3 regions of the Cellvibrio japonicus Ueda107 genome follow, and region 1 is predicted to be linked to each of the others. Evidence: predicted binding sites of a transcription regulator. Region 1 holds the regulator's gene; each other region holds the start of a gene.
What was found. Region 1 encodes sigma-54, which starts transcription at its own class of promoters, with help from an activator protein. Its sites were predicted from a motif close to TGGCACANNNNTTGCNNT; they were not measured.

Region 1 (4,784 bases):
GGTGGCGCACCTGGACATCCTGGTAGTACTGGTCAAAGTGTTTTTTTAAACGTTCACTCAAGTATACGGAGCGATGTTGGCCTCCGGTGCAGCCGATGGCAATTGTGATATAGCTGCGATTATTAGCCTGGTAGCGGGGTAGCCAGCGCGTTAAATAGTGCTCTATATCAGCATACATCTCCTGGACTGTGACCTGCTCTTCGAGAAACTCAACAACGTCAGCATCCAACCCGGTCTGGGGGCGGAGGTGTGGCTTCCAATGGGGATTGGGCAGGCAGCGGGCATCGAAGACCAGGTCGGCATTAACCGGGGTGCCGTGTTTAAACCCAAAGGATTCAAACAGGATTGCCATGGTGGCTTCGGTTCGCCCCACCACCCGATCCTTAACCAGATCGCGCAATTCATGCAGGTTGAGGTGGCTGGTATCAATTGTTTGGTCGGCCGCATCGCGGATGGGTTCGAGCAGGTTTTGCTCCAGCGCTATAGCTTCTTCAAGGCTGGTGCTCTTGTCGCTTAACGGGTGTTTACGACGGGTTTCACTAAAGCGCTGGATGAGAACGGAAGGATGGGAGTCCAGGTAGATTGTGTGAAAGGGCAGATGGGCCTCTTTCAAGGTGGATACCATCTTGGGAAAGAGACTCAAATCCTGCCAGGCATTACGCACATCAATGCCTATGGCAAACTTTTGCGCCTGATCCTTGTGGATTTCAATCTGTGCAACCAGTGCGGGTAGCAGGCTAACAGGCAGGTTATCGATGCAGTTGAACCCCACATCCTCAAGGACATGGAGCGCTGTCGTTTTTCCCGATCCGGATAGACCGCTGACAATCACTAGGTGCATGTTGGACTCGCTTAGCTGATTGCGGCTTCATACAGATCCTGGTCGCTGGCGGCTGCGCGCAATTTATCGCGGTATTCCGCTTTGTTGAGCGCATTAACCAGGGATGACAGGGTCTGCAAATGTTCGTCATGGGCCTCTTCGGGCACCAGCATGGCAAACAGGATATCGACGGGCTGTGAATCTATTGCGTCAAAGTCGACTGGCTCGGTCAACGTGATCAGGGCACCAACGGTTCCCTGACAGTTTTCCACCCGGCAGTGGGGAATGGCAATGCCATAACCTATGCCGGTTGAGCCCAGGCGCTCACGTGCGATAAGGCGGCGAAATAAGTCTTCCGCATCAATATGGGTGACATCCTGGGCGATGGTGTTGGCCAACAGTTCCAGGGCTCGTTTCTTGCTGCCCCCCTCAACGCGGCAAAGCGTGCGTTTGGGGCTGATTAACGCTTGAATTTCCATAGGGTTACTGTCGTCGTATCTTCTCTTGTCGTTAAGCCCCGGCTCAGGTGCTCCGAGGCTGATTGGGTTGGTGTGGCTTAACGGTGGCTGCGCAACTTTTCTTTATGCTTGATCAACTGCCGATCCAGTTTGTCAGCCAGTGCATCAATAGCTGCGTATAAGTCTTCATGGGTCGCATCAGCAAACAAGTCTTTGCCGCTGACATGAACTGTGGCTTCTGCCTTTTGAATCAGTTTATCCACCGAGAGGATGACATGGGTATTGGTTATACGATCATGGTGATGACTGAGTCTTTCCAATTTGTTATTGACGTAATCCCTGAGCGATTCAGTAACTTCCAGATGGTGGCCACTGATAGTTATTTGCATAAGTACATCCTCTCGTTTCACGCGGACTGGTAAAAAATGACAGTTGATTCAGCAGTTGCAACTGATAACAACCTGTTGGTGCGTCCCGGCGTTCGCCATCTGTCCTGGGTATTGGGCCTGGATTTACAGGCTTTTGCGTTCATTGGATGGCGGAATATTGAGCGATTCACGGTACTTGGCGATAGTGCGCCTGGCAACCTGGATACCCTGTTCTGCCAGCAATTCGGTAATCTTGCTGTCGCTCAGGGGTTTTTTCGGATTCTCTGCGCTCACCAGCTTTTTGATGATGGCGCGTATGGCTGTCGATGAACACTCGCCGCCACTGTCTGTACTGACATGACTCGAAAAAAAGTACTTGAGTTCAAAAATCCCCTGGGGGGTATGCATGTATTTTTGCGTAGTTACCCGTGAAATAGTCGATTCGTGCATGCCGACAATTTCTGCAATATCGTGCAATACCAGGGGTTTCATGGCTTCGGGGCCATACTCGAGAAAGCCGCGCTGTTTTTCCACAATACAGCTGGCTACCTTGAGCAGGGTTTCGTTGCGGCTCTGTAAGCTTTTGAGAAACCAGCGGGCTTCCTGCAAATTATCCTTGAGGAAGGTGTTGTCGCTGCTGGAGTCAGCGCGACGCACCATAGAGGCGTAGTCTGAATTGATGCGCAAACGTGGCGCTATGTCGGGATTGAGCTCCACAATCCAGCGACTGTCACGTTTTTCCACAAAGACATCAGGCACTACATATTCAGTATCGCCGCTGGCAATAATGTCACCCGGACGCGGGTTGAGCCCCTGGATAAGTGTTACCGCCTGGCTGAGTTCTGCCTCCTTGAGCTTGGTGCGACGCATCAATTGGCGATAATCGCGGCTACCCAGGAGTGGCAGGTATTGCTTAACAATCAGTTTGGCGGGCTCCAGAAAAGGGGTTTGTGGATCAAATTGCTGGAGTTGTACCAACAGGCATTCGGACAGGTTTTGGCTGCATACACCGCAGGGATCAAATTGCTGCAGACGGTGTTGTACGGCGACCACTTCATCTTCTTCAAGCTCTTCAAGCTCTGCTGCCAGTCCATCATAGATCTCGTGGATGCTGATAGAGAGCATACCACTGGGCTCTACTGCGTCGATAATTGCCATGGCAACCAGGCGATCGCGGTCAGACATGGGGGTCAGGTTCAGTTGCCAGGTGAGGTGGTCATAAATCGAATCGGTTGTGGCGCGACGGCTCTCAAAATCGTTGTCTTCGTTATCGTAGTTACTGGAGCTGCTGCTGGAGGAGGCCTGGTAAACATCGTCCCAACTGGTATCTACCGGTAAATCAGCAGGGATGGAGTCTGACCAGTCCCCGGCGCTATCGCCAAAACTGTCGGCGTCAAAGTCCGATTCTGCCGCGGCTTCAAAGCCTTCTCCATTGCTACTGGCGTAATCATTTGATTCGCTGCTGGAATAACTGTCAGTGCTGGTACTGGAAGTGTAATTGTCGCTCAGCTGGTCTGTGGTGTTTGCTGCTGGATCTGCGGCGACCTCAAGGGTTCGCTCGTAATCACTGGTATCCGGTTCGCCAGTGTCGTAGTTGGTTTCATTGCCACCCTCGTAGTTTTCCTCCAATTCCAGCATGGGGTTGGAGTCCAGTGCTTCCTGGATTTCCTGTTGCAAGTCCAGCGTGGAAAGCTGCAATAGGCGAATGGCCTGTTGCAACTGCGGGGTCATGGTGAGTTGCTGACCGAGCTTTAATTGGAGTGATTGCTTCATTATGGGGGCAACAAAACCTGTTCAGGGTGAAACCGGGGTGGTGTCCTGGGTAGACACCGGATGTACGCAGGTATGGATAGATAAAACGCCAACCTTCTTTTAGTGGAGTTTAGACAGGCTTTGATTCCCAATCAATAAGCCTTAGCAATCTTTGTGCCTAATGATTAAAAATTAAGAATTGTCAAGTTGTTGCGGTCGCAGAAATCGCTATGTTTCCGGTTGTAGCACCCTGGGTGGTGGTTAGATACGGAAATGCTCACCCAGATAAACCTCTCGTACCCTGGGGTGTGCAAGCACTGTCTCCGGCTGGCCGGAGGCAATAATGTGACCTTCACTCACGATATAAGCAGTTTCACAGATATCCAGGGTTTCACGCACATTATGGTCAGTAATTAATACGCCAATTCCGCGATCCTTGAGGTGGCGAACAATTTCCTTAATGTCGCTTACGGAGATCGGGTCTACACCGGCAAAGGGTTCATCCAGCAAGATGAATTGTGGGTCGGTCGCCAGGGCGCGGGCGATTTCCACGCGGCGACGCTCGCCTCCGGATAGGGACATACCCAGGCTGTTGCGAATGTGGGTGATATGGAATTCACCCAAGAGGGATTCGAGTTTTTCCAGACGCTGCTTGCGGTCGAGATCCTTGCGGGTTTCAAGGATAGCCATGATGTTATCGGCGACAGACAGCTTGCGAAAAATCGATGCCTCTTGTGGCAGGTAGCCAATGCCGGCACGTGCGCGCCCGTGAATCGGCAAAGGAGTGATATCCAGATCGTCAATCAGTACGCGTCCTTTATCTGCCGGTACCAGACCCGCAATCATGTAAAAACAGGTTGTTTTACCCGCACCGTTAGGGCCGAGTAAACCGACAATGGTACCGCTATCGACGGTCATGGACACATCGACAACGACAGTGCGTTTTTTATAGCTCTTGGCAAGGTTCTGGGCGTGCAATCTGGGCATGGGGTCAGTGCTTGGCTTCGGTTTTGGGCGGAATATAGATATCGACACGAGCGCCATCAATTTGCTTGGCTTTCATGACTTCATTGATGAGGTCGTAATTGATATGCGGCGCTTTCATGACCTGGCCATCTTGCTCAATGGCGGCCTCCTCAACCAGCAGTAAATGCTCATTGTCCGGGGTATAGGTGATGCTTTTAGCGGTTGCAACAATCACCTTTTGGTCCAGGCTGGGTTGCTGTTGGAAGCGCGCAGGAGAGCCAGTGGCAACGATCTTATCCGGCGAACCGTCGGGGCGGGTGCGCACCTTGATGATATCCGCCGTAATTACCAATGAGCCCTGTTCGATGCGCACTGAACCGCTGTAGGTTGACTCACCGATTTTCTGATCAACGACCAGGG
Region 2 (4,784 bases), 1.3 Mb from region 1:
CGGAGCTGGCATTAGCAGCAGTTGATGTTGTTTGTGCCTCCGCAAGTGGCACCGACATCATGAGGTAAAAACATATCACCGAGAACAAGGCGAGAGTAACGGCGCTTTTTTTTCGGGAGTGAGTGAGTATCGGGAAATTCATGCTTGCCTGGCCAATCACGGGCGCCGAAAAACGGGCAACAGGTTTTATCCTGTCGCCCGCCTAGATTAGCGCAGTTTTTTGATGCGCTCCGCAGGACTGATTACATCGGTCATGCGAATACCAAATTTTTCATTGACTACCACCACTTCGCCATGGGCAATCAATGTGCCATTGACCAGCACATCGAGTGGTTCACCGGCGAGGCGATCCAGCTCGATAACCGACCCCTGGTTTAGCTGCAACAAATTGCGGATTGTAATGGAGGTGCGCCCTACTTCCATGGAAATGGAAACCGGTATGTCCAGAATAACATCCAGATCCGGATTGGAATTCCTTTTACCCGGCTCGGGGATTAACTCCTCAAAGGCTATAGGATTGGCAGCCGCCTGTTCTGCATCAGCTTGCTCAGCCATGGCAGCAGCCCAATCGTCCGCCATTGCATCCTGATCAATATCATCATTTGCCATTTTTATCACCTTTGTTTGCGGAACCCGTACCCGTGACGTTATAGGCACTGCTACGGTCAATAAATTCGAGTATTTTCAATGCGAGGTTGTCATTGTGCTGGCCGAGTTGCGTGCGGAACATAGGTACACCATTGGCGGTAACTACGTGATAATCCGGAAATTCCACCGGAATAATATCGCCCTCTTTCAAATCGACAATATCGCGCAGGGTAATATCGCGCCGAACCACATCACACTCCAAATCTACCTTGGCTGCCAGTACGTCTTCACGCAGTGCACGCACCCAGCGCTCGTCCTGTTCCTCACTGTCGCTCTGCAAACCGGCATCCAACACTTCGCGGATGGGTTCGATCATGGAGTAAGGCACTGTGATATGCATCTCCCCACCACCGCCATCCAATTCGATATGGAAAGTGCTGACCACAACCACTTCGCTCGGGCTGACAATATTGGCCAGGGAGGGATTCACTTCGGAGTGAACATATTCAAAGCTGACGGGAAATACCGCTTTCCAGGCTTCCCCCAGGTCCACAAATGCCTGGTTTAACACCATCTGGACTACACGTAATTCCGTTGGAGTGAACTCACGCCCCTCGATCTTGGCATGGCGACCATCGCCGCCAAAAAAGTTATCAACCAGCTTAAACACCAAACGCGCGTCGAGGATAATCAGGGCGGTTCCGCGCAGTGGGCGAAACTTCACCATATTCAGGCTGGTGGGAACATAAAGCGTGTGAACATACTCACCAAACTTCTGGATCTGTACGCCCCCGACCGAAACGTCCGCTGTACGACGCAACAGGTTAAACATGCTGATGCGGGTATAGCGGGCAAAGCGTTCGTTGATCATTTCCAGCGTGGGCATGCGCCCGCGCACTATGCGATCCTGGCTGGTTAAATCGTAGGCGCGGACCGCTCCCGGCTCCAGATCCGATTCAGTTTCTATATCGCCGTCATCAACACCATGGAGTAAGGCATCAATTTCGTCTTGTGAGAGTAAGTCTTGCACAGTGATTGGCCTTATTGCATAACGAAAGTGGTAAACAGTACCTGCTCCACCTTGCTGGTAGCCGCGGCACTGGACGAAGCACTGGCTTGCGCTTGCTGTTCTCTATCGACAATTCCCTGAACGGCACTGAGCGCCTCTGTACGCAATGCCTCTTTACCTTCCGGGGTTTGTAATTCATCAAAATTCTTACTGCTGAGCAGCATAACCAGGCTGTTGCGTATGGCAGGCATATGCAGTTTCAACAAGGGTTCCAATACAGGATCGCGATACATCAGGGTTATTTCTGCCTGCAAGAAACGCTGGCGCCCATTCACGTTAAAGTTGATGGTGAAATTGGGATTGAGCTGCAGGTAAATAGCCGGAGCCAAAGCGACTGGCCCTGCCGGTTGCACGGCCTCATCCGGATTATCATCCCCACGCCAAAATTTGAGCGCAGCCAAAGTCCCACCAACGGATATCAGAATTAATACAACCGCCACACCAATGATCAGGAACAACTTTTTTTTATCCGACTTTACAGTGCCGGTATCTGTTGCATTTGCGTCATTGGCTTTATCGGTTTTCTTGGGGGCTGCCGCCATGTCAAAACTCCGTCGCTTTTCTCTGCCAAAATAGTATCAGCAATAGCCATGCCACTGCCTGTTATGCCAGATAGCTTAGCAGTGGTTTACTATTTTGCTGGTGAATGTCTTGCGAAAACAACGTATTAGCAACAACCCGGGATAATTCCGGGCATTGGCTGGAGGGAATGGCGATAAAAAGAACAGACTATCAGGCGTAATGATCAATTAAACGTAATTGACCAATGCTGCTCTCACCCACAACCTGGAGAGCCTCTTCTTCCGCCTGGGACTCGGAAGAGCGATTGCCAGAGGTGGACTCATCCTGTGCTCGTTGCTGTTGATGGCGATCCGAGACATCGACATTGACCAGGTTCAACCCCTGCTCGGCAAACATTTCACGCAGGCGTGTTGCCTGCTGATCCAATGCTTCACGCACCTGTGGATGTGGCGAAACGAAAGTCACGCTCGCCTGATCCTGGCTGACACTGACCTTGACATGCATGCTGCCTAAATCCGGCGGATCCAGGCGAATATCGGCTGCCGACAGGTTTTGAGCAGCCATCCACAGGACACGATCACTCACAGCCTGGCTCCACTGGGGATTCCCCATAGCCTGCGGCAGGTTCATTTGCGCCACAAAACTCCGCGCTGTCGGAGATAAAGGGGAATTTGCATCCAGGGGACGCCCCAGTGCATCCACCGGAACAGGTGCCGGTGGAGCTGGGGTTTTTAACGCATCCAAAATGGGCTTATCTCCTGCCTGGCTCTTATCCGATACCAGGGATTTAGCCAGCTCCGGCATCACCTTCGACACCTGTGATTGCAAGTTATCCAGATCGAGAGTAATCCCCTGATCAGATTCCCCTTCTATCACCGGGTCTGTCGCTAATGAGGCGGGATCTATAGGCTTCAGCCCTTCAGGTACCAAAACCTGGCCACGTCCGGCAAAGGTTAGCAAAGGGCTTTTTAATGCACTTTCGCCCTCCTCCACCAAAAGATCGGCAGACAATTGTTCACCGGTTAATGGACTGGCAATTTGCCCTGCGGTCAGCAGCAACGCCTCCGGGGCCACTAAGGGCTCTGGTGTTTCATCCCCTTGTTCAGTTACTAATACGGACGGCTCGACGGGTAACTCACCCATCATTAATGTCATTAGCTCTTGTTCCGGGATTAAAGTCTCATCGGCTTTGTCTGTTGCTATCCCGGTTTCTGTATTCGTTTCTACTGCCGAATCTGTTGCCAGTTTTTTATGGTTGGCACCAGACTGCTCTGACATGGCTGGCTCGGAACACTTAGCCGATGGCGCTTGGGGATTTGAAGGATTCTTACGAGGAGACTCATGCGAGTGATTAGCAGGCGCCGGCCTGGTATCTGCTTGTCGCTCCTCCTGGGGGCGCACAGGACTTGCAGCAGGTTTGACGGCTGGACGGGTGGCAACTTCTGGCCGGGTATTTTGCATTAACTGCTGGAAACTGGTTGCATCTGTGTTGGCTGGGTTCGACTGACTTTTGGTCGTCCTGGCAGGCACATTGGCACTCAGGTTAAGCAGCGAATTAACGGCTAGACCGCTTTGTTGCGCGGAGTGTTGCATGAATACTGGCTCCCATTACACATCGACGTCCCGATACCAGGTAGTGCCATTAAGAGCGGCAAATGCTTGCCGCCCAAAAGGCTGATATCGTGTTCCACAGGGAATAAGTGCAAGGTAGGTGCCAACAGCGCAGGACAGATAAAGGAATGCAGGTGGTAGGGGCATTCGCTGATCAGCGGCTCACCTGCAACATAGCGCGCAGCAGGTTTTCCACTTGGGCATATTCCTGCTCTATCGCACGCAAATCCTGATCAAGGTTTACCAAGTCACCATCGAGGGCCTTTTTTTCCAGGGATGCACACAGAGCTGCTAATTGAATCGCGCCGATATTACTGCTGCTCCCTTTGAAACTATGTGCAGAGCGCCGAATCAAGTCGGCATTGGCACTATTAATAATGGTGTGCAGCTTTTGCAGGCGCTCGGTGGAATCAAGAATAAAGGTGTCAATCAATAGAGGGAAATCACCCTCCATGACATCCCTGAGTGTATTTAGTGCGTCATAATCAAGATGGTTCATGTTGGAGAATTCCACAGTTATATTATTCATTCAATCGTCACTCACCCAGCAAAACTCTACCTCTATGGTATTACCGGCACCGATAAAATTGACCGACGAACACAAACTCTCCAGCAATGCCAAGCCCCGTCCGCTGTAGCTCAGGCTATGCAGGCTATTGCGGTTACGGTTTTGGTAATCAAAGCCCTTGCCACTGTCTTCAACTCGCACACGCAAAATACCCCCCTCATCATGGGTGCGATGGTTAATGTGGAAACGCACATAACCTGTATCCAGTTGTTGGAGGCGCTCTTCACGCAAACGGTAGTAATCGCTAAATCCACTGGGCGTTTTCTTCAGTGTGGAATTCAGTTGCAGTACACCATGCTCCAGGGCATTGGCATATAACTCAGCCAATATGGTGTAAATGGTGCTGCTAAAACTGCGCAGGCTGGGCACTTCCATCAACACATTAAGTAGCATGGGTAGCGGATCAAAGACACGAAAACTACGCGG
Region 3 (4,784 bases), 790 kb from region 1:
GCAGTTTAGCCACTACCAGGCTGTCAGTTGTGGTGCCGGCCAAGGCAAACCACTGCAATTGTAGTACGTATCGCCCTGAGCTTTTATGGCGGTATTGCTGTAATTGCGCTTGAATGGCTCCCAGGCTAATGGTTTGCCTTTCTTCCAGTGTCCACTCCTGGTTGTTGTAAAGGCGAGCAATATAGGGGACCAGCTTATCCTGCTTGGCAGCGCGCTGGTATTGGTCAATTTGTAGGTAGGTTTCGTCAATACGGACATGCTCACTATGAGCAGGCGTGGGGAGTGTCAGCAGCAATGGCATGTGGCTTACAGGAATCGGGTTGGCTTTTGAGGAGAGCAAATCTTTAAGCGGTGCATAAACAGGAGGTTCATTCAATATTGCATTCAATAATGGCCCTATGGCCAGCCCGGCAATAATGGACAACATCAGTATCGGCCTGGGCGTCGTCGATGGGGGCAGATATTCGTGAGTTGTTTGCTTTTTAACGACAGGGGCAAAATAGATGGCAGGAAAGCCAATCAGGGCAAACAGTGCCCAGCCAAAATATTCATGATCGCTCATTAAGGCGCTTTGCATCTGTGTTTCGTAACCGACTACCACCAGGATAAAAATGCGTAGCCAATTAGCGAGTAAACCAAGGAAGGCTGCAATCACCAGGGTTATCAAGAGGTTGCGCCATGAGTAGTGATTGAGATAGCTGACGATATAGCCCAGGGCCAGTGAAATGACAAAGTAGCGAATTCCAGAGCAACCATCTGCTATCAGAATATGGCCGAAGGGAATGAAGATACTGTTGCCATCTATTACCGCAGGCATATTGATTAGCTGTACCCATTTGCCCACAACCAGGCTGCTGAGATTGACCAGGCTGTTGTTAAGTAGATCCCATACTGGAATAGCAAAGATCGGGAGAAGCAAGAGCCATTTATGTGCGTAGGCAGTACGCCAGCCATAACGGATAGTGATGACAAGAATAAATGCAGGTATTAGGGCAAGTTGGCCTAGTAGGTGAATATTGGCAACATCGGCCAGAAACCAGAGCAGTGAGGTAAGCGCGAGTAAAATCCAGCTCAGAAAAGTGATAAGTCCGGATTGCGGGTGTATAGGCCAGGGGCTGCTTTTAATAAGCGAGAAAATAAAAAAGCCCACAATCATCAAGCCGTGGGACATACCTTCGTCCCATTGTGTCCAGCGTCCATAAAGCAGGGTTAGACTGGGAAAAAAAGCAAAGCCCACCAACAGGATCAATACCAGTGGTATGAGCTGGGCTCCCGTTATTTTGAAGGGATTGACGTGTGAGTGTCGGGGGTCTTCCATGCAGGTGTCCACGTGAAAAGATGTTGGAATCTTACCTGATGCACTGTTTTTTTTATAGCGAATAGCTTTAAGGCTAACAATAAAAAAGCCGGCATTTGTAGCCGGCTTTTTATATCGCGCGCTGGTTTTACGCAGCTAAACGACGGCGGGCAGCTCCCAAGCCCAACAGGCCCAGGCCCATCAACAACAGGGTACCTGGCTCTGGCACATTACCAACAGTCACATCATCAATACCCCAGCCATCATTCTTGGTGGTATTGAGGAAGGTCAGGGTTGCGCCAACGATGTTTTTGTCACTGATAACGGTGACATAACCCAGGCTGGCATTGGGAAGTTTGTAAAAGGTGGTGGCGCTAACGCTGGAGCTGCCATCGGCAAACGTCAGTGTCAGGTTGGCGCTGACATCGGATGGGTCGGCAAGATAGAAACCGAAAGCGTTGAAATAACCGGACAGTGGTGCGCTCAGGCTCCATTCAACTTTTTTGGCATCATTGCTGTCGAGCCACAGGTCACCAGCATAATTGGAGAGGATTTCACGGCCATCTTCACCGGTATCGGCACTTTCAATCATCAGTTCATCATTGTGAACGTTGCCATCCGTAGTCTGTCCAGCTTCTACCAGAGTAAAGGTACCTACATTGGTGACGTAGCTGACGCTTTTGCTTTCCCAGGAGTGATGATCGTCCACGCCATAGACTGGGCTGCCGCCAAGGCTGTCGAAGTTTTCAACAACTGTCGGGCCGTTGAGCAGGGCCAGGAAATCGGCTTCTGCATTGGGGTCAAAGCTGATGCTAATTACAGGTGCTGCGCTTGCTGTAGCTGCCGCCAGGGCGCTGCTTGCAAGCAAGGTCTTAAATAAAGATTTCATAGCGCATCCTTCCGTTTGGAAATGAGTGAGTGTTAAACGAGCACTTTCGCTTTAAGCAATAGTCTTGCCACTGTTAAAAATATTTTATTTTTCAATATGTTGTGGTTTTTTTGGGGAGGACTGGAAAGGGGGGTGTAAGAAATATCGACTGCGCTTTTAAGCGATTAAAAGAAATCCACGTCCTGGATTGCCGGGCTCTCTTGATCCGGCGGCAGTTTTGCCGAATAAATGGCAGAAAGTGTGCAAAAAAGCACCAGGTTAATGATTTTCAGGTGTTAAATTTTCTGACAATGTTATCGATTATTATATTTTTATATCTATTTGATCTTAATGAATTCGCTATAAAGACCATGGATATCATAGGTAGCAATGTCTATCTCTGTGCCTGGGGGCAGGGTATCGACCGGGTATTCTGTTTGGTCGGATGGGAGGCGGATATATGTATAGGTATCATTTTCAGGGCTTTTGTAGCGTATTTCGTAGCCACCTATTTCATAGGCATCCAGGTATTCACCATTCTCGCGGGCATTTGGGGGTATCCAGGAAAGGAGCGGGTTAACAGCATCACTGGATGTGGAGGAGAGGCTGGCTTGTGATGAGGGTACGGCTTCTTTTGCTGCGTTGCTGTTGGCCGAAGAGGATGAATAAAAAAAGACAGAGCTTGCACTGGATACCGGGTTTGACAGGCTGCTGGTGTTGCCTGGTATTGATGAGCTTTGGGGAGCTGAACTTACAGGTGCGCCGGGCTGGATGATGGCGACCTGGCTGGTGGCATAGCTACTTGCCGGGCTGCTCACGGAGTTACTGCTCCAGACATCCGGGATTGAGCTACTGGATGAACGATTAATCGTACCTGTCCCTAATAAGGTGAGCGAGCTTGAGCTGCTGGACAAGGTAGAAACGGCAGATAATTCTGCACTGGACTCGCTGGTACTGGTTTGTATTGGGGGGGTAGCGGTGGCCTTCTTTTCCTCATAGTCAATCCCACCACAGGCGCTGAGCGTCAATGACATAAAAAGTACACGGTAAGGTGTGATGTGAGGGGTAAAAAAACGGGGCATTGCCAGTACCTGAGTTCGGATACAACTGCTGTCCGAATAATCCTTTTCTTATGATCTGTGTCTATGTTCTGCCGCTACTTTTCGGCGTTTGAGTTTTCTTTCTAGCAGTTGTTGCGGGCTCAGGTGTATGGCTTAAGGGCGCCGGGGTGCAGAATTTGTTGGTTTGGCGAGACACCCCACAGTGCTATTGATAACTGGTTGGCATTTAATGGGGCGCGCTTACTGCTTTTGCTGGCGCTTTACCTGGGTTAAATACAGCACTTAGCTGATTGTCTCGGGTTCGCTGTCATTGTTGTTGACCGTGCTCAGGTTCATATCGAATTTTTTGAGCAAGTCGTAGAGTGTTGGGCGAGTTACACCGAGCAATTTGGCGGCGGCGGAGATATTGTTGTCCGTCATGCTGAGGGCGCGCAGTATCGCGGTTCGCTCAGCTTCCTGGCGCACATGGCGCAGGTTCAGGGAGAGCTCACCGGCTTCTGCCAGCCCCATATCTTCACGGGAGATGTGCTTGCCATCTGCCATGATGACGGCACGCTTTACTTTATTTTCCATTTCGCGAATATTGCCCGGCCAATCATAGCTTTCAATGGCGGCTATGGCATCGGGTGTGAAACCCGTGACGTGCTGGCCATGTTCTTTGGCAAACTTGAGTTTGAAGTGGCGGGCCAGCAGCACCTTGTCTCCCATGCGATTGCGCAGCGGGGGGATATTGATGGTCATTTCGCAGATGCGATAGAAAAGATCTTCACGGAAACTGCCTGCCCGGACCATGGATTCGAGATTTTTGTTGGTCGCACAGACGACGCGTACATCCACGGGAATTTCTGTGCGCCCTCCCACCCGTTCAATAACGCGCTCCTGCAGGAAGCGCAACAGCTTGGCTTGCAGGTTAAGTGGCATATCGCCGATTTCATCGAGGAACAACGTACCTTCGTGCGCGGTTTCTACCTTGCCGAGTGTCGTTTTGTTCGCTCCGGTGAAGGCTCCTTTTTCATAGCCGAACAGTTCGCTTTCAATCAGGTTTTCCGGTACGGCGGCGCAGTTAATGGCTACAAAACGCTTGCTCTTGCGCGGGCTCAATTGGTGGATCGCGCGCGCGATCACCTCCTTGCCGGTACCGCTTTCCCCGAGTAGTGTGCAGGTCACGGTGGTGGGGGCGATCTTCTCCAGTTGGCGGCAGATTTTTAGAAGCTGCGGATCATTGGTGATCAAGCCTTCAAGTGGCTGTTGCTGGATTTGTGACAGGCGACGGTTGTTATCTTCCAATTCAAAAATATGGAAGGCGCGCTGCACGATCAGGTCAAGTGTATTGGGGTCGACCGGCTTTTGGTAAAAATCGTAGGCGCCCATAGCGACTGCACGCAGCGCATTTTCCTTGTCGGTTTTACCCGTCATCACAATGATTTTGGTATTGGGGGATATACGCAAAATATCCTGAATACATTTAAAGCCTTCATCGACACCATCTTCATCGGGTGGTAATCCTAGATCCTGAATAACGACTGGCGCTTCGTGCAGGCGCAATGCGCTGATCGCA

Region 2: CJA_RS08395 (flagellar basal body-associated FliL family protein) is a predicted target of sigma-54. The motif match lies at 2,236-2,253, and genes of this name have one in related genera.
Region 3: CJA_RS16400 (PEP-CTERM sorting domain-containing protein) is a predicted target of sigma-54. The motif match lies at 2,415-2,432, and genes of this name have one in related genera.

The regions. Positions count from the first base shown of each region.
Region 1 is NC_010995.1:3,289,591-3,294,374, reverse strand. Features, by position in the region: gene rapZ (RNase adapter RapZ) at 1-841, opposite strand, end outside; gene ptsN (PTS IIA-like nitrogen regulatory protein PtsN) at 853-1,299, opposite strand; gene hpf (ribosome hibernation-promoting factor, HPF/YfiA family) at 1,377-1,667, opposite strand; gene CJA_RS13545 (RNA polymerase factor sigma-54) at 1,791-3,419, opposite strand; gene lptB (LPS export ABC transporter ATP-binding protein) at 3,660-4,385, opposite strand; gene lptA (lipopolysaccharide transport periplasmic protein LptA) at 4,390-4,784, opposite strand, start outside.
Region 2 is NC_010995.1:1,978,520-1,983,303, reverse strand. Features, by position in the region: gene fliO (flagellar biosynthetic protein FliO) at 1-61, opposite strand, end outside; gene fliN (flagellar motor switch protein FliN) at 208-609, opposite strand; gene fliM (flagellar motor switch protein FliM) at 599-1,618, opposite strand; gene CJA_RS08395 (flagellar basal body-associated FliL family protein) at 1,630-2,199, opposite strand; gene CJA_RS18650 (flagellar hook-length control protein FliK) at 2,390-3,772, opposite strand; gene CJA_RS08385 (Hpt domain-containing protein) at 3,945-4,289, opposite strand; gene CJA_RS08380 (ATP-binding SpoIIE family protein phosphatase) at 4,320-4,784, opposite strand, start outside.
Region 3 is NC_010995.1:4,075,620-4,080,403, reverse strand. Features, by position in the region: gene CJA_RS16405 (exosortase/archaeosortase family protein) at 1-1,318, opposite strand, end outside; gene CJA_RS16400 (PEP-CTERM sorting domain-containing protein) at 1,446-2,186, opposite strand; gene CJA_RS16395 (hypothetical protein) at 2,504-3,247, opposite strand; gene prsR (PEP-CTERM-box response regulator transcription factor) at 3,509-4,784, opposite strand, start outside.